DNA from 4 places in the Brachybacterium zhongshanense genome. Region 4 is predicted to be linked to each of the others. Evidence: riboswitches for the same ligand, from Rfam matches in the RefSeq annotation. Region 4 holds a riboswitch; each other region holds the start of a gene.
The links. A riboswitch is a leader RNA that binds a small molecule or an ion and turns the genes downstream of it on or off. The one in region 4 is predicted to bind thiamine pyrophosphate.

Region 1 (4,623 bases), 1.6 Mb from region 4:
AGCGCCGCATCGGAGGCCGTGCCGATGCCGGCGTCGAGGACGACGGGCACGCCGGCGCGCTCGCAGATCAGCTCGATGCTGTGGGGGTTCAGGATGCCCAGGCCGGTGCCGATCGGCGATCCCAGCGGCATGACGGCGGCCGCTCCCGCGTCCTCGAGCCGACGGGCCAGGGCGGGGTCGTCGGTCGTGTACGGCAGGACCGTGAAGCCGCGGCGGACCAGCTGCTCGGTGGCCTCGAGCAGCTCGATCCCGTCGGGCAGGAGGGTGTCCTCGTCGGCGATGACCTCGAGCTTGATCCAGTCGGTCTCGAGGGCCTCGCGGGCCAGCTCGGCGGTGAGGATCGCGTCGCGGGCGCTGTAGCAGCCGGCGGTGTTGGGCAGCACGCGGATGCCGAGGCGCCGGATCATGGCGAACACGGAGTTGCCGGTCTCGGCGGAGAAGCGGCGCATGGCGACGGTGGTCAGGGCGGTCCCGGAGGCGACCAGCGCCCGTTCGAGGGCGGCCAGGTCGGTCGCGCCCCCGGTCCCCATGATCAGGCGCGAGGAGAGCGGCTCCCCGGCGATGACCAGAGGATCCTCGGTCAGGACGGCGGTGGTGCCCATGCTCAGCCTCCTTGGACGGCGGTGACGAACTCGCAGCGGGCCCCGGCGGCCAGCGGCGTCGCGGCCCAGCGGCTGCGGGGGACGACGGCGTCGTCGAGGGCGACGGCGACGCCGAGCGCTCCGCCGTCGGCCGATCGTCCGTCCTCGCCGACCTGCTGACCGAGCCTATGGGCGACCAGGTCCCGGACGGTCCAGGCCGCGGGGACCTCGACCTCCTCGGCGTTGACGCTCAGCGTGATGGTCATCGGGCCTCCTCGAGGGCGGGGGACGCGCTCGTGCGCGCGGGCTGCGGTGCGGGGGTGAAGCGGTCGGGCCGGACGGCGTCCATCAGCTCGGCGTGCTCGGGCGGGAGCGGCGCGCCGTCGACCAGGTCGGCGGTGCGCTGCGCGGCCCACGCCGAGAGCAGGATCCCGTGACGGTGGCATCCGGTGGAGACGATCACGCGAGGATCGGTCGGGACGGCGCCGAGCAGGGGCATGTCGTCGGGGGTGCCGGGGCGGTCGCGGGTGGTGACCTCGATCAGCTCGGTCTCGCGGATCGCCGGGAGGATCTCGGCGGCATCCTGCAGCAGCTGCAGCACACCGCCGGTGGAGGTGCCTGCCAGGTCGTCCTCCCGGCTGGTGGCGCCGAGCACGAGGGTCCGGTCGTCCCGCGGGACGAGATAGACGGGCCGGCCGCGCACGATCGCGCGCACGGTGCGGCCCACCAGGTTCTCCTCCCCCGGCAGCAGCAGGGAGTCGGGGACGCGCAGGCGCAGCACGTCTCCGCGCACGGGCCGCATCGCCAGGTCGAGAGCGCGGTGGGGGCCGTCGATCCCGGGGACGCCGAGCCCGGCGGCCAGGATGATCCTGTCGGCGGGGGCCGCGTCGTCGTCGGCCTCCGGGAGGGGGTCGAGCTCCGCGAGGGAGCGGACGGCGCCGAGGCGGATCGGGACGGCGGGCCCGTCGGGGCCGTCGGCCTCGAGGTCGGCGCGGACCGCGGCGGCGAGGCGGCGCGGATCGACCTGGTGGTCGCTCTCGAGGAGCACGCCTCCGCTGATGCCGCGCAGGAGGGCGCCCTCCTCGCGCCGCGCCTCGGCGCCGGTCAGCTCGCGCACGGAGGCGCCGCTGCGCCGCTGCACGGCGGCGAGGTCGCTCAGGGCTGCGAGGTCGCCCGCGTCGCGGCCGACGACGAGGGTCGAGGCATCGCGGTAGCCCGGATCGGGCAGAGGGTCCGCCCCGGCCGACGAGCGGGCCGCGCTGCGCTCGGCGAGGCGGGCGGCGAGCGCGCGATGGTCCTGCTCGGCCTCGCGCATCATCCGCCACAGCGGGCTCTGGCCGTACTGCATCTCGGCGGCGGGCGCGAGCATCCCGGCGGCGGCGAAGGTCGCCTGCTCGGCGACCCCGGTGGAGCGGATCTCGACGCGATGCCCGCGACGGCGCAGCTCATGGGCGGTGAGCAGGCCGACGATGCCTGCTCCGATGATGACGACACGCTGCACGGGCGCATTCCTCCTGACGACGGCATGATCCGCATCCAGTGCTGGTGGTCGGCGCCTCGCGCCCTCTCAGCCCGCCGACCGGGCTCCCACGGAACGGAGCCGAGTCTACGCGCCCCCGATCGGCGCTGTCGGGCCGTCCGGCGGGTCCTGCTGTGGGACGCTGTGCGCATGACCGCTGATCAGCAGACCCCCTCCCGGCGACGCGCGAGCCGGGACGAGACCGGCGAGCAGCGCCGAGCCGCCCTCGCGAGCGCGCGCCTGTACGTGTGCGTGGACCTCTCCCGCGGGCTCGATGACCTGCTCGCCTTCGCCGACGCCGCCTTCCGCGGGGGCGTGGACATCCTCCAGGTGCGCGACAAGGGCGCCGAGGCCCGTGCCGAGGTCGAGGCGCTGCGGGCGCTGCGTCCCGTCGCCGACGCCCACGGCGCGCTGCTCGCCGCCAATGACCGGGCCGACGTGGCGGTGCTCGCCGGCACCGATGTGCTCCACCTCGGGCAGGGGGATCTGACCACGGCGGATGCTCGCGCGCTGGTCGGTCCCGACGTCCTCGTCGGCCGCTCCACCCGCACCCTCGAGCAGATGCACGAGGCCGACGCCGATCCCGGCATCGACTACTTCTGCACCGGGCCCGTCTGGGCGACGCCGACGAAGCCGGGCCGCGAGCCCGTCGGCCTCGACCTCCCCCGTGCGGCCGCCGAGCGGACCGGTCCCGAGCCCAAGCCGTTCTTCGCGATCGGCGGGATCGATGCGGACCGCGTGCCGGAGATCCTGTCGACGGGTGCCGAGCGCATCGTCGTCGTGCGGGCCGTGACCGCTGCGGAGGATCCGGAGGCCGCCGCGCGCGCCCTCAGGGAGGCGCTCGACGCCAGCTGACGGCCCGCCGCTCAGCGGGAGCTGACGACCTCCACCGCGAGTGCCCTCACAGCGTCCGCGTCCAGCACCGTCACCTGCAGGCGCGGATCCGGGGCGGTGGGGTCGAGCGCCTCCATCAGGAGCACCTCCTCGGGCGTCGGATAGAGGCTGACCTGTCGCACTCCCGCATCGCTCGAGCGCACGGAGGTGAGCACCGCGATCCCGCGGGCCGCCGCGAGCCGGCGCGCCATCGCGCTGGTCTCCGTCAGCTCCGAGGCGCGCAGCACGACCCGGCGCTGCGGGGCGCTCTCCGTCGGCGAGTCGTGGACGGGGCTGTCCCCGGCAGTCCCGTCGGGGTCGATCACCGCGGCGAGGCGCCCGGCCGCCTGGGCAGGGCGCAGCGGCGTGAAGCGATGGATCCCGCTTCCCGTGACCTCCTCCTCGAGGACGCCGTCGGGATCGACGTACCAGTGGACGCGACGGGTCGCGGCGCCGTCCACGGTCCGCACCGTCCGCTCGAGGGTGGTGAAGACCGCGGCGGTCCGGCGCAGGACGAGGACCTCGGCGAGCTCCGGGTCCGGCCGCAGCCCCTCCGCCCCCGTCCCCGGGTCGCGGAACGGCTCGAGCCGGCCGGCTGCGAGCAGGCCCCGCACAGCGACCTCGGCGGCCTCCTCGACCCGGTCCGGCCGGGCGTCGAGCCAGGGCAGCGCGGACGGCTGACGCGCATCGGTCCCCTCCAGGCCGACGAGCTGCTCGTCGGTCAGGGACAGCAGCGGCTCCGGCTCCGAGGCGCCGGCGCGTGCGAGCACCGAGCCCGTGCCGTGCGCGCGAGGGCCTGCGGCGCGGGCGTCGTCAGGGCGGGGGCGGGCTGGGCGATCACCGGGTTCGCTCATCGTGCGAGCGTAACGGGCTCAGGACAGGGGGGACGACAATGGGAGGGTGCCGCAGCTCGATCGGGCGACTTCGGCACGCCCCGTCGGCCCGATCCCCGTCGATCCCGAGGAGGAGACGACCTCGATGACCGCCCGCACCCTCTCGCAGGACCCGCCGCAGGGCACCCCTCCCCGCTCGCCGATCGACCTGAACGCCGACCTCGGCGAGGGCTGGGGCGCCTGGTCGATGGGCGATGACGAGGCCATGCTCGACATCGTGACCACGGCGAACATCGCCTGCGGAGGCCATGCCGGGGACCCCTCGACGATGCGCAGGGCCGTCGGCGCCGCCCATGCGCGCGGGGTCGCGATCACCGCGCACGTCGCCTACCCGGATCTGCTGGGATTCGGCCGACGGCGCATGGACATCGCTCCCGCGGAGCTGACCGATCAGGTGATCGCCCAGACCGGGAGCCTGCTCGCGATCGCCGGAGCGGTCGGCGCCCGGGTCGTCGGCATCAAGCCGCACGGAGCCCTCTACAACACCCTCGCCCATGACGCGGCGCAGGCCGATGCGGTGATCGCTGCGGTCCTGGCTCTGCAGGGGATCGCCGGGGACCTGCTGCTGGTGGCCGCTCCGGGATCGGTGGTCGCCGCGCGCGCGGAGGCGGCGGGGATCGGCGTCGTGCTCGAGGGCTTCGCCGACCGCGCCTACCTCGCCGACGCCTCCCTCGCCCCGCGGCGCGAGCCCGGCGCCGTGCTCGTCGACCCCGAGGAGGTCGCCGCGCAGGCTCTCGAGCTGGCGCTGGACGGCCGC
Region 2 (4,623 bases), 150 kb from region 4:
GTTGTCGGCGCTGGTCGCCGCCCTGCCCATCGTCGTGTTCCTCCTGTGCCTGGTGGCGTTCAAGCTGTCCGGCATCAAGACGGCACTGATCGCCCTGGCCGTGCAGGTCGTCGTGGCGCTCGCAGTCTTCGGCATGCCGGCCTCGGCCGCCGCGGGCGCCGGGATGCTGGGAGCGCTGACGGCGATCTGGCCGATCGGATACATCATCGTGATGGCGGTGTGGCTCTACCGACTGAGCGTCGCCTCCGGTCATTTCGACGTCATCCGCGCCTCGATCGGTGCGGTCTCCGACGACCAGCGCATCCAGGTGCTGCTGATCAGCTTCGCCTTCGGCGCGTTCCTCGAGGGCGCGGCGGGATTCGGCGTGCCGATCGCGATCTGCGCGGCGCTGCTCGTGCAGCTGGGCTTCCGCCCCGTGCGGGCGGCCATGATCTCGCTGGTCGCCAATGCGGCCGCCGGTGCATACGGGGCGATCGGCGTGCCTGTGCTGGTGGGGGCACAGGTGACCGGGCTCGATGTGCTCGAGCTGTCGCGCGCCCTGGTGATCGTGCTGCAGCCGCTCACCCTGCTGATCCCGTTCCTCCTGGTGGTGATCCTCGATGGGCTGCGAGGGCTCCGGGAGACCTGGCCCATCGCTCTGGTGGTGACGATCGTGTTCAGCGGGATCCAGGCGGCGGTGCTGTGGTTCCTCGGCCCCGAGCTCGCGGATCTGGCCGCAGGCCTCGGAGCGATGGTCGCGATCTTCGCTCTGTGCAGGGTGTGGTCCCCGAAGCGGGTGTTCCGCGAGGCTGACGCCCCGGAGCCGGTCCGCACCGCAGCGCCGTCGCTGAAGGAGGTGGGAGTCGCCTGGAGCCCCTTCTACTTCCTCTCGCTGGTCATCCTGCTGTGGTCGATCCCGCCGGTGAAGGCGCTGTTCTCCGAGGGTCTGCCCTCCTTCTCGACGCTCGAGACCGGCATCCCGGGGCTTACGGGGAGCGTCACCACGGCCTCGGGAACCGTCGTGACCGCGACGTGGACCTTCAGCATCCTCGGAGCGACCGGCACCGCGATCCTGCTCGCGGTCCTGGCGACGTACCTGACGACTCCGCGGATCACGGCATCGATGCTGCTCGACGAGCTGCGCGCCACCATCGCGAGCCTGTGGAAGGCGCTCGCCCTGATCCTGGTCATCCTGGTCCTCGCGAACATCGCCAACTACTCCGGGGGCTCGACGTCGATGGGCACGGCGCTCGCCGCCACCGGCCGTCTGTTCCCGCTGATCGCGCCGGTGATCGGGTGGATCGGAGTGTTCCTCACGGGATCGGTCGTCAACAACAACACCCTGTTCGCGCCGCTGCAGGTCGCGACTGCCGAGACCATCGGCTTCACGCCGTCCACCCTGGTCGCGGCCAACACCGCCGGAGGGAACGCCGCCAAGGTGATCTCGCCTCAGTCGATCGCGATCGCTGCAGGCGCCGTGGGCCTGTCCGGCCGGGAGAGCGAGATCCTGCGAGCCTCGATCCTCTACAGCCTGGGGATGCTGGCCTTCCTGTGCGTGTGGATCTTCGTCCTCACCCTCATGGGCGGCTGAGCCGTACGGTCCTCTCTCCTCGCTCTCCTCGCTCTCCTCGTCCGAGGACGGTCCGCCGCACTCCGGGACGGTGCACTGCACTCCGGGACGGTGCGCTGCGCACCGGCACCCATGTGATAGACAGTCCGCGACCCCACGGGGGCCCTCGGCAGAGGGCTGAGACCGGGCTGCAGCCGCCCGGGACCGTAGAACCTGATCCGGCTAGCACCGGCGTAGGAAGAGAGGCCGCAGATGACTGTGCGCTCCCCGCTGTCCGAGCAGTACCCCTCGCACTCCCTGGACCATCTGGAGGATCCCGAGCACGGGATCCGGGTTCCGGTGACCCGCATCGACCTGGAGCCCACCGGTGAGGTCCCCAACGAGCCGTTCATGGTGTACCGGACCGCCGGCCCCGGCAGCGTCCCCGAGGAGGGGCTGGCGCCGATGCGCAGTCCGTGGATCGCCGAGCGCGGCGACACCGAGGAGCATGAGGCGCGCGCACGGAGACTGGCCGACGACGGCCGGGCCGCCTTGCGCCGCGGCAGTCCGTCGCAGCAGTGGCGGGGCCGTCGGCCCCTCCCCCGTCGGGCGCTGCCCGGGCGGACCGTCACCCAGATGCACTACGCGAGGCGCGGCATGATCACCCCCGAGATGCGCTTCGTGGCGCTGCGGGAGGGTTGCGACGTCGAGCTGGTGCGCTCCGAGGTCGCCGCCGGACGGGCGATCATCCCCGCGAACGTCAACCATCCGGAGTCCGAGCCCATGATCATCGGCCGGGCGTTCCTGGTGAAGATCAACGCCAACATCGGCAACTCAGCCGTCACCAGCTCCATCGCGGAGGAGGTCGAGAAGCTACGCTGGGCCTCCCGCTGGGGCGCGGACACCCTGATGGACCTGTCCACCGGCGACGACATCCACACCACCCGCGAGTGGGTGATCCGCAACTCCCCGATCCCCATCGGCACGGTCCCGATCTACCAGGCTCTCGAGAAGGTCGACGGCGACGCCTCGGCGCTGACCTGGGAGGTCTATCGCGACACCGTCATCGAGCAGTGCGAGCAGGGCGTGGACTACATGACCGTCCACGCCGGAGTGCTCCTGCGCTACGTGCCGCTGACCGCGGACCGGGTCACCGGCATCGTCTCGCGGGGCGGATCGATCATGGCCGGGTGGTGCCTCGCCCATCACCAGGAGAACTTCCTCTACACCCGCTTCGACGAGCTGTGCGAGATCTTCGCACGGTACGACGTCGCGTTCTCCCTCGGGGACGGGCTGCGACCCGGTTCCCTGGCCGACGCGAACGATGCCGCACAGTTCGCCGAGCTGGACACCTTGGCCGAGCTCACCCATCGGGCCTGGGAGCACGACGTCCAGGTGATGGTGGAGGGACCCGGCCATGTGCCGCTGCACAAGGTGCGGGAGAACGTCGAGCGCCAGCAGGAGCTGTGCTCCGGGGCGCCGTTCTACACGCTGGGTCCGCTGGTCACGGACATCGCCCCGGGCTACGACCACATCACCTCGGCGATCGGGGCGACGGAGATCGCCCGCTACGGCACGGCGATGCTCTGCTACGTCACCCCGAAGGAGCATCTGGGGCTGCCGGACCGGGAGGACGTGCGCGCCGGCGTCGTGACGTACAGGATCGCCGCGCATGCCGCGGACATCGCCAAGGGTCATCCGGGGGCGGCCGCCCGCGACGCCGCGCTGTCCAGGGCCCGCTTCGAGTTCCGGTGGCGGGATCAGTTCGCACTGGGCCTGGACCCGGAGACCGCCGAGTCGTTCCATGACGAGACGCTGCCCGCCGAGCCGGCCAAGACCGCGCACTTCTGCTCCATGTGCGGGCCGAAGTTCTGCTCGATGAGGATCTCCCAGGACATCCGGGACACCTACGGCAGCGCGGAGGCGCAGGTTGCGATCGCCGGGATGCAGGAGCGCAGCCGGGAGTTCGTCGAGCGGGGAGGAGCCATCTATCTGCCGGATCCGACTGTCGTCGGCGACGACGGGACCACCCCTCGCCCCGTGCCGTGACCCGATCGTGACCGGAGGGTCCGGGCGCTGATCGGATGCTGAGCAGGCCCGGGGTCCATCGCACCCTCGTTGCATGAGCCTGTCGACCGTCCCCGCGCGCCCGGCGAAGACCTCGTTGCCCGTCGGCACCGTGCCCGGCACCACGGCGACGCACTGCCCGTACTGCGCCCTGCAGTGCGCCCAGTCGTTGACCGTGGGGCCGGGAGCCGCATCGGACGGCTCCGGGGAGGTCACCGTGGACGGGCGGGACTTCCCCACGAACCTCGGAGGCCTGTGCCGCAAAGGATGGACGAGTGCGGAGGTCCTCACCGCTCCCGACCGTCTGCTGCACCCGCAGATCCGCACTGCCGACGGAGGCTTCCGCGATGCCTCCTGGGACGAGGCTCTCGACCTGATCGCGGGGAAGGTCCGCGAGCTCCAGGAGCGTGATGGCGCCGACGCCGTCGCCGTGTTCGGCGGCGGCGGGCTCACCAATGAGAAGGCCTATGCGCTGGGGAAGTTCACCCGAGTGGTGCTGGGCTCGCGGTTCATCGACTACAACGGACGCTTCTGCATGGCGGCCGCGGCGACCGCCTCGAACCGTTCACTGGGGCTGGACCGGGGCCTCGCGTTCCCGCTCGCCGACCTCGGCGGATCGGACTGCGTCCTCCTGCTCGGGTCGAACGTCGCCGCCACCATGCCCCCGTTCGTGCAGCATCTCGCGGGCGTCCGCGAGCGCGGGGGCCTGATCGTCATGGATCCGCGCGAGTCGGCGACCGCGAGGCTCACGGCCGACGGCAGAGGGACCCATCTCGCCCCGGTCCCCGGCACCGACCTGGTGGTGCTGCTCGCCCTGATCCACATCGTCCTCGCCGAGGAGCTGTACGACGCCGAGTACGTGGCCGACCGCACCACGGGCATCGAGGACCTCGCCCGCTCCGTGGCCGCATGGTGGCCCGAGCGTGCCGAGGGCGTGTGCGGCATCGGCGCCGACCGTCTGCGCGAGGTCGCGCACCTGCTCGCCGACGCCTCGCCCTCACGGGGCGGCCGGGGAGCGCACCTGCTGA
Region 3 (4,623 bases), 810 kb from region 4:
GCACCAGCATCGCCGTCCAGGCCACGGCGCCCGCCGCACCGGCCGCGCCGGCGAGGACCGAGACGCCCCCGCCCACGAGGTACTGGGCGGTGCCGAGGAGCGCGGCGGCCTGGCCGGCACCGCCGTCGGCCGCATCCATGGCGCTGCCCATGGCCGCGGGCTCCGCCATCCCGAAGCCGAGGGCGAGCACGATCAGCGCCGCGAGGAACAGCCCGAAGCCGCCTCCGGCCAGCGCCACCACCAGGGCTCCGACCGCGCCGCACCCGGCGAGGACGGCGCCGGCGAGGCCGAGCCGCAGCGTTGCGACGCGCGAGGCGAGCCGGTGCACGGCGAGGGTGGAGAGCATCATCGCCACCCCGGCGGCGCCGAAGGCGAGGCCGAACTGCCGAGCGTCGAGTCCGAATCCGCCCTGGTAGACGTAGGACGCGCCGCCGATGTAGGCGAACAGCAGGGCGAGCATCGAGATCAGCGCAGCCCCGGGCGCGAGGAACCGCGGGGTCCGCAGGAGCCCGGCGAAGGCGGAGGCGACGGCTCGCGGCCGCAGCGGGGAGCGGCGCTCGGGGACCAGCGTCTCGGGCAGACGGGCCAGGGCGAGCAGCAGCAGGACGGTCCCCAGCAGCGCCAGCACCCAGAACACGGCGCGCCAGCCGAGAGCCGCGTCGACGACCCCTCCGAGGGTCGGTGCGATCACGGGCGCGATGCCGGAGATGCCCAGCAGCAGCGCGTACAGACGGGTGGCCGCATCGCCGACGGCCACATCGCGCACGGTGCTGTTCGCGACGACGACGGCGAGGGCGCCGCCCGCTCCCTGCAGCACACGGGCGACCAGCAGGAGGGTGATGCCGAGCGCGAGCGCCGCGAGCACGGAACCGGTCACGAACAGCGCGAGCCCGAGGATCAGGGGCCGACGACGCCCGACCGCGTCGGAGACGGCTCCGCCGACGAGCTGCCCGATGCCCAGCATGAGCATGAAGAGCGTCAGCGTCAGCTGCGAGATCCCCACGGGCACGCCGAAGACCTCCCGGATCTCCGGCAGCGACGCGAGATACATGTCGATCCCGAGCGACGGGAGCGCGACGGCCCCGATCAGCACGGACATCAGTGCGACCATCGACGCCCGTCCCGGCACGCGCGCCGACGCAGAGGGCATCGCAGGGACCGCCGTCGGAGGCACTGCCGTCGGCTCGACCGCCGTCGTCACCATCGGCATCGCGGAGACCAACGCGGGCTTCTCGGCGCCGGCCGCGTCGGTCCACACGGGACCATCCACCTGGATGCTCATGACCTGGACTTTCTCTCGCAGTCGCCGCGAGGGGAGGACGATGAGACCGGAGCGTCCGCCCGGAGGCGGGCCGAACGCCCCGGAGCGGACTACGACGAGTTTGGACGGTCGTCCAAGACAAGGAGGCGGGTGTGTCCGAGAGAGCACAGCAGAGCCGTGCCGTCGAGCGCCGTGCGGCGATCCTGGAGGCGGCGCGGGAGCTGCTGCACGCGGAGGGGATGCAGGCGGTGTCGCATCGCAGGGTCGCCGAGGTCGCCGGTGTCCCCTCGAGCTCCGTCGGCTACTACTTCTCCACCCGCGAGGATCTGCTCGTGCGATGCCTCGAGGCCGACGAGGAGGTGCGCGCCCAGGCCACCCGCGAGGCCCTCGAGGGCGCGCACCCGGGCCTGGCCCCCGCCGAGATCGGGGCGCGCGTCATCCGCACGATCTGGGGGGACACTCCCGAGGGCATCGTCGGCCGCGTCGGCGCGGCGCTCGACGGGGTGCGCGAGAGCCCGCTGCTGCACGAGCGCATGCGCTCATCCCGCCCCGGCATGGACGAGGACCTGCGCACCCTGCTGATCGCCTGCGGATATCCGGCCGCTCACGCACCGCTCGTGCTGCATGTCGCCAACGGCTCGATCGTCAGCTCCGGGGTCGAGGGCTATGCCGACCAGGCCTTCGACTGCGCCGCGGCCGACGTCGGCGAGCTGCTCACCGCGCTGGGGCGATGACCGCCGCGGCGCATCGGCCGGGGCGCGTCAGCCGGGGAGCGTCAGTCCCGGAGCAGGACGGCCCGCCAGCCCGCCTCGCGCGCACCGCTGACATGCCGGGCGGAGTCGTCGAGGAAGGCCACCGCCGAGCGCGGGATGCTCCGCCCGAGGACCTGCTGGATGCGGGCGTGCGCGGCATCGTAGGCCTCGGCGTCGGGCTTCGCGGCGCCGAGCTCGGCCGAGTTCAGCAGACGGTCCCCGGAGCCATCGGGCCGGAGCATCCTGTCCAGGCCGAATCCGCGCAGCTCCTCGCGCACCCGGTCGGTGCCGTTGGTGAAGACGAAGACCTCCCGACCCGCGCGCCGAGCGTCCTCGAGCACGCCGAGCACGCCGCGATCGAGCGCGGGAGCGCTGTCGAGCCAGGTCCTGAGCGCCTCGTGCGCCGTGTCGGGGTCGATGCCGTCGGCCTCGAGATCCTCGAGGATCCGCTGCCGCCACTGCGCATGGGTGGCACGCCCGCGGACCACCTCCCCCAGCAGCGGGCTGCGCAGGATCGCTCGATAGGCGGTGTCCGTCGGCCGGCCGAGGTGCGCATCCAGACGCTCCCACAGATGCTCGTCGAAGCGGCGGAGCACGCCGTCGAGGTCGCTGACGACCACCTGCATCGTCGGGTCCAGCACGAGCGCGCGGAACGCCTCGAGCGACGGTCTCGGCGAGTCGCCGCAGTCCTCCGACGGGCCGGCGCCCTCGCTTCCGCTGTCCATGCACCCACCCTAGGCAGGCTGTCCCCAGCACGCATCCGCTCCTCCCCCTCCTGCTCCGGGATCCGCTACGCTCGTCGGCGGACACGGGGTGCCCCGCCGGGGCTGAGAACACACCCGAGGAACCTGATCGAGTCAATGCTCGCGGAGGAATGTCATGGAAGAACTGCGCTCGGAAGGCCTGCGCTCGGAGGAGCCGCCCGCTCCCCGGACTCGTCCGGAGGACCCCGGCAGCGCCTCCACCGCCACCGGCTCCACCTTCACCGCCCGTCTCCGGCAGGGCTCCGGCCCCACCTGGGACCTCGCCGTCGGCCACCGCTTCGTGCGGGAGCTGCACACCGGCGAGGTCCCCGATGACGTCATGGCCGGCTATCTGGTCCAGGACCATCGGTTCCTGGACAGCTTCCTCATGCTGATCGGCGCCGGGATCGCAGCGGCCGACACCCCGACCGCCCGCCTGCGCCTCGCACAGTTCGCGGGAGAGGTCGCCGGAGACGAGAACACCTACTTCCTGCGGGCCCTCGACGCTCTCGGCGTCGACGAGCAGCGGCGTGCGACCATCCCCGATTCGGAGGCCACCTCGGGCTTCCTGGACCTGTTCCGCGAGGCCGCCGCCTCCCGCGACTATGCGGTCGTGCTCGCGGTCCTGCTCGTGACCGAATGGCTCTACCTCGACTGGGCGCAGGCCGCCCCGCATCCGCTCCCGGAGAGCTTCGTGCACGCCGAGTGGATCGGGCTGCACGACAATCCCGGCTTCCGCGGGTTCGTCGCCTTCCTCCGCTCGGAGCTCGATCGCGCGGGTGCAGACCTCGAGAGGGACGATCGCGACGGGACTGATCCCGACGGGACTGATCGGCTCGCCGCCGTGCACGGGGCCTTCTCCCGCGCGGTCGACCTCGAGCTGCGCTTCTTCGACTCCGCCTACGCGGACGCGCGCCTCGCCCCGGCCGCGCGAGACCTCGAGGAGGCGCGCCGATGACCCTGTTCGAGCACCTGCGCGCCGAGACCGCCGACGACTGGGACGCCTACACCCGCCACGACTTCGTCGAGCAGCTGGGAGAAGGCACGCTGCCGCTCCCGGCGTTCCAGGACTATCTCGTCCAGGACTATCTGTTCCTCATCCAGTTCGCCCGCGCCTACGCCCTGGCCGCATACAAGGCGCGCAGCCTGGACGACATCCGTCAGGCCTCGTACGCGCTCTCGGGCGTCCTCACCGAGACCTCCCTGCATGCTCGTCTGACCGCGTCATGGGGCATATCCCCCGCCGAGCTCGAGGCGACCGATGAGCGCATGGGGACCGTCGCCTACACCCGTTTCGTCCTGGACTGCGGCGCCTCCGGCGATCTCCTGGACCTCCATGTCGCCCTCGCACCGTGCGCGATCGGCTACGCGGAGATCGGGACCCGCCTCGCTCCGCGCCTCGAGGGACGGCCCGAGCACGCCTACGGCGACTGGATCGCGGAGTACGCGGGCGAGGACTTCCAGGCCTCGGCCCGTGCGGCCATCGCCCGCCTCGACGAGCTCGCAGGCATCGGCCCCGCAGGCATCGGCTCCGCAGCAGCGGGCCCGGCACCAGCGGGCCCGACATATGCGCAGGTCGGGGCTGGCGACCGCACCTCAGCCGGTGCCCTCGCCACCGCTGCGAACCCCGTCGAGGCGCTCACGGATCGTCGCCTGGCTGAGCTCACGCGAATCTTCCGCACCGCCACGCGCCTCGAGGCGGCCTTCTGGCAGCAGGCGCTCGACGCCGTCTGACCTGCCTGCGTCGCCGGGCCGCTGCGTGGTCAGTCGCGGGTCTGGGAGGGATCGCCGATCCAGCCGACGACCAGGGGCGTCAGGGTCGAGGTCTCGATGGCGAGGTAGAGGAAGGGGACGTCGAGGTCGAGGG
Region 4 (4,623 bases):
CGTCGGCCTCGCCGGCCGCGAGGGCCTCGTCGCGGGCGATGCGGCGGCTCTGGCCCGGGCGGTCATGGACTTCGAGATCCGGCTGGCGGACTGCCACGTGGACGTGGTGCGCCTGCGCGACCGCGAGAGGTCCTACAACCCGATGGACGCCGAGGCGCGCCGTGAGCTCGCGCCCGCCTTCCCCTGGGACGCCTTCTTCGAGGGCACCGAGGCGCCGTCGGCCGCTCTCGAGGTGGTCTCGATCGGTCAGCCGGAGTACGTCTCGGCGGCCGCCGAGCTGCTCGCCGGCGAGGACCTCGCGGTGCTGCGCAGCTGGCTTGCCCTGCACACCGTCTCCTCCTACGCCCCGTATCTGGACTCGGCCCTGGTCGACGAGGACTTCGCCTTCCACGGGACGGTCCTGTCGGGAGCCGAGGAGCTGCGGGAGCGCTGGAAGCGCGGGGTCGGCGTGGTCGAGGGCGCGCTCGGCTTCGCGATCGGTCGCGAGTACGTGACCCGGCACTTCCCCGCATCCCACAAGGAGCGCATGGTCGTCCTCGTCGACGCCCTCGTCGACGCCTATCGCTCCTCGATCTCGCAGCTCGAGTGGATGACCCCGGCGACCCGGGAGAAGGCCCTCGAGAAGCTCGCGAAGTTCACGCCGAAGATCGGCTACCCCTCGGAGTGGCGGACCTACGAGGACCTCGAGGTGGTCCCCGGCGATCTGGTCGCCTCCGTGCGCGAGGCGCGCCGGGCCGACGCCGCCTTCGACTTCGCCAAGGTCGGCGGGCCGATCGACCCCCACGAGTGGCACATGACCCCGCAGACGGTCAACGCCTACTACAACCCCGGCGCCAATGAGATCGTCTTCCCCGCCGCGATCCTGCAGCCGCCGTTCTTCGACGCGGACGCCGACGACGCCGTGAACTTCGGAGGCATCGGCGCCGTGATCGGGCACGAGATCGGGCACGGGTTCGACGACCAGGGTTCGAAGTACGACGGCGACGGGAACATGGTCTCCTGGTGGACCGAGGAGGATCGGGCGGCCTTCGACGAGCGCACCGCGTCCCTCATCGCCCAGTACTCCGAGCTCAGCCCCCGCGACCTCGGCGACGAGCATCGCGTCAACGGCGCCCTGACCATCGGCGAGAACATCGGCGACCTCGGCGGCCTCTCGATCGCCGTGAAGGCGTACCTGGCCACCGCCGGCGAGTCGGCGGCCGAGGAGGTCGACGGCTTCACCGGCCTGCAGCGGGTCTTCCTCTCCTGGGCGACGGTGTGGCGCGCGAAGAACCGCCCGCAGGCCGCCGTCCAGCTGCTGGCCACCGACCCCCACTCCCCCGCCGAGTTCCGATGCAACATCACCGCGGGGCACATCGACGAGTTCCACGAGGCCTTCGGAGTGCGCGAGGGCGATGCCATGCACCGCGCCCTCGAGGACCGCGTCCGCATCTGGTGACCCGCCGATGAGACCGGAGGCCCCCTTCTACGTCGGGACCACTCGGCCCACGGCCGTCGGCTGGACCCGCATCGGACTGACGCTCCTGGCGGGCGTCGTCGCCACCGCGGTGCTCGCCCAGCGGCCGACGCTCGACTCGCCGCTGCTGCTGGTCGCGGCGATGGGCGTGTTCGTCCTGATCGCGCTGTGGACGTGGATGAACCAGCGCACCCGCTTCATCGTCGACGAGCACGGGGTGACCGTCAGCCTCGGCGGGTTCCTTCCGCGGCGTCCGTGGCCGCTCGAGCAGTTCCGCACCGTCCAGCTGCGCGAGGTCCCCGGTTCCAGCGTGGGGGTGACCGTGGGCGGCTACGGGTGGCGTCGAGGGCGGGCGATGTCCTCGACGCCTGAGGAGCTCAGGCCCGTCGGCGGACGGCGCATCTTCACCACCGGCGAGGCCCAGGAGACCTATCGGCTGCTGGTCACGCGCCCCGGGACCATGGTCGAGATCATCAGCCGCGAGGGACCCCACTTCCTCTTCTCCCCCGATGACCCGGTCGCGACCGCCGAGGCCGTCGACCAGGCGATCCGCGCACGCCGCTGAGCGCACGAGCCCGGGCTGCGGTATGCTCGCGGACGGTCATCCAACTGACAGGGGAGCACCATCCGGGTGCTGAGAGTGCGCAGCAGTGCGCAGACCCTCGAACCTGATCCGGGTCACACCGGCGTAGGGAGTCGGGATTTCCGCGGGAGCATCCCCGTCGCACGCCGTCGGCGCGCGACGCACGGCGCACGATCGTCCGCCGCTGCGATGCGCCTGCGCCCCTTCCGCTCGTGGAAGGAGTATGAGATGACGCGTTTCCGCACCGTGGATCTGCTGGTCACCGTCGCGATCGGCGCCGCCTTCGGCGTCGCGTTCCTGGGATATGGGGCGCTGTACAGCCTCATCGGCCCGCTCACCGCCCTGTTCCGGCCCGCCGAGGGGCTCCTGATGGGCATCTGGTTCCTGCCCGCGATGATCGCGGCTCTCGTCGTGCGCAAGCCCGGCGCCGCGCTCCTCGCCGAGCTCATCGCTGCCAGCCTCGAGATGCTCCTGGGCGGCCAGTGGGGCTGGGGCACCGTCGTCTCCGGGGTCCTGCAGGGCGGAGGCGTCGAGATCGCCTTCCTGGCCTTCCGCTACCGCCGATTCACGCTCCCGGTGGCGATCCTCGGCGGCGTGATCGCCGCAGCCCTGGAATGGGTCTATGAGCGCTTCGCCTACTACCCGGAGATGAGCTGGCCGTTCGCCATCGTCCTGCTGGGCTTCGCCCTGGTCTCCGGCGCGCTCGCCTGCGGTGCGCTGGGCTGGGCGGTCGTGCGCGCACTGGCGGAGACCGGTGCGCTGGACGCGCTGCCCGCGGGACGCGAGCACGCCGAGATGCGCCTCGTCGCACGTCGAGCCGCAGGTGAGGGCACACGGGAGAGCTCTGCCGAGGATGCTTCCGGCGCCTCCGGCACCCCGCGGGCAGGGTCCGGGGCCATCTCCGGATGACCTCTCTCGAGCTGCGTGGGCTCAGCTGGCGCCCGCAGTCGCGCCTGGACCCGACGGTCCACGACCTCACCCTGGAGATCCCCCGCGGTCAGCGGGTGCTCCTGACCGGAGCCAGCGGCAGCGGCAAGTCGACTGTTCTGCGGGCGCTCGCGGGTCTGCTCGATCCCGAGGCCGGGGAGCTCCGGGGCGAGGCCCCCGGGGCCGCGCGCCCCGGGGAGCGCGGTCTGCTGCTGCAGAACCCGACGAACGCTCTGATCGCTGCGACCGTCGGCCGCGAGGCGGCGTTCGGGCCGGAGAACGCGGCGCTCGACCGCGCCGAGATCGCCGATCGGGTCCGAGAGTCCCTCGACGCGGCCGGCGTCGACGTGGACTCCACCCGTCCGCCGTGGGAAGCCTCCGGGGGCCAGCAGCAGAGGATCGCATTGGCCGGGGCTCTCGCCCTCGGCCCGGGGGCGCTGCTGCTGGACGAGCCGACGTCCATGCTGGATGGCAGGACGGCGGGCACCGTCCGACGGGCGATCCTGGACGTGATCGGCGACGCGACGCTCGTCGTCGCCGACCACGATGTCGTGCCGTGGGCCGAGCACGTCGAGCGTCTCATCGTCCTCGGCGACGGAGCCCGCATCCTGGCCGACGGTCCCCCCGACGAGGTCCTCGAGGCGCATCCGCGACTCGTGCAGCCGCCCGTCGCGGGATCCCTGACGGGATCCATGACGGGAACCATGGCGGGGTCCGCGGCGGGGTCGGGATCGCTCGCGAGGCCTGTCGCAGGGCCGGGGCCCATCGCGGGCGGCGGCGAGCAGCCTCCGCCCGGCGACCAGGCTGCTCGGGCTCGGGGAGACGTCGTGGCCTCGCTCACCGACACCGCGATCGCCCGCCGCGACGGCACGTCCGGTGTGCTCGCCCGCGGCATCGATCTGACGCTGCGCGCGGGGACGCTGACCGTTCTCTGCGGCCCCAGCGGCAGCGGCAAGACGAGTCTGCTGCGGGTTCTCCTCGGCCTGGACGCCCCGGCCGGAGGCCGCGTCGACCCTCCGTCCGGGCGTGATCTCGCCTGGGTCCCGCAGAACCCCGAGCACTCCTTCGTCGCCGCCACCGTGCGCGACGAGGCGCAGGCCTCTCCCTGGGCGGATGACTCCGACCTCGTCGACCGCCTGCTGTCCGCCGCGGGCCTCGACCAGCTCGCAGAGGCGAACCCCTACACCCTGTCCGGCGGCGAGCAGCGTCGGCTGGCGATCGTCGCAGCCCTCGCGCAGAAGCCGCGCCTCCTGGTCCTCGACGAGCCGACGGTCGGGCTGGACCCCGAGCGCCGGAGCGCCGTGCTGGCGCTCCTGGAGGAGGCTGCTGCGAACGGCGGTGCGATCCTCGCCGCGACCCACGATGACCATCTGGCGGCTGCAGCGGATGCCCGCCTGGATCTGCCCGGCCCGGTGGCCGCAGCCGCGGCCGACGGGGCCCCGGGGGCCACGGGCGCCCCGGGACCGGACCGACGCGTCCTCCCCGTGATCCGTCGGCCGCGGATCCCCGCTGACGCGCTGAACCCGCTCGTCCTGTGCCTGATCGGCATCCTCGCCGCGATCGGATCCTTCGGAGTCCAGACCTGGCAGGGAGGCCTGCTGGCGCTGCTCCCCACGGTGCTGCTCGCGCCGCTCGCGATCCGCAGCCTGCGGGGAGC

Region 1: it holds a riboswitch for thiamine pyrophosphate, as region 4 does, so the genes downstream of both, thiO (glycine oxidase ThiO) here and ACZ5AJ_RS08470 (ECF transporter S component) in region 4, are expected to answer to the same signal.
Region 2: it holds a riboswitch for thiamine pyrophosphate, as region 4 does, so the genes downstream of both, thiC (phosphomethylpyrimidine synthase ThiC) here and ACZ5AJ_RS08470 (ECF transporter S component) in region 4, are expected to answer to the same signal.
Region 3: it holds a riboswitch for thiamine pyrophosphate, as region 4 does, so the genes downstream of both, ACZ5AJ_RS12025 (TenA family protein) here and ACZ5AJ_RS08470 (ECF transporter S component) in region 4, are expected to answer to the same signal.

Annotation. Positions count from the first base shown of each region.
Region 1 is NZ_AP043790.1:3,446,106-3,450,728, reverse strand. Features, by position in the region: gene ACZ5AJ_RS15300 (thiazole synthase) at 1-602, opposite strand, end outside; gene thiS (sulfur carrier protein ThiS) at 605-847, opposite strand; gene thiO (glycine oxidase ThiO) at 844-2,082, opposite strand; TPP riboswitch at 2,077-2,182, opposite strand; gene thiE (thiamine phosphate synthase) at 2,251-2,955, shown strand; gene ACZ5AJ_RS15280 (hypothetical protein) at 2,967-3,827, opposite strand; gene ACZ5AJ_RS15275 (LamB/YcsF family protein) at 3,952-4,623, shown strand, end outside.
Region 2 is NZ_AP043790.1:1,726,477-1,731,099, forward strand. Features, by position in the region: gene ACZ5AJ_RS07795 (L-lactate permease) at 1-1,570, shown strand, start outside; TPP riboswitch at 1,697-1,807, shown strand; gene thiC (phosphomethylpyrimidine synthase ThiC) at 1,802-3,577, shown strand; gene ACZ5AJ_RS07805 (molybdopterin oxidoreductase family protein) at 3,651-4,623, shown strand, end outside.
Region 3 is NZ_AP043790.1:2,683,661-2,688,283, forward strand. Features, by position in the region: gene ACZ5AJ_RS12010 (Bcr/CflA family efflux MFS transporter) at 1-1,282, opposite strand, end outside; gene ACZ5AJ_RS12015 (TetR/AcrR family transcriptional regulator) at 1,414-1,995, shown strand; gene ACZ5AJ_RS12020 (HAD family hydrolase) at 2,037-2,738, opposite strand; TPP riboswitch at 2,813-2,905, shown strand; gene ACZ5AJ_RS12025 (TenA family protein) at 2,893-3,714, shown strand; gene ACZ5AJ_RS12030 (TenA family protein) at 3,711-4,490, shown strand; gene ACZ5AJ_RS12035 (serpin family protein) at 4,520-4,623, opposite strand, start outside.
Region 4 is NZ_AP043790.1:1,875,456-1,880,078, forward strand. Features, by position in the region: gene ACZ5AJ_RS08460 (M13 family metallopeptidase) at 1-1,438, shown strand, start outside; gene ACZ5AJ_RS08465 (hypothetical protein) at 1,446-2,021, shown strand; TPP riboswitch at 2,061-2,168, shown strand; gene ACZ5AJ_RS08470 (ECF transporter S component) at 2,268-2,948, shown strand; gene ACZ5AJ_RS08475 (ATP-binding cassette domain-containing protein) at 2,945-4,623, shown strand, end outside.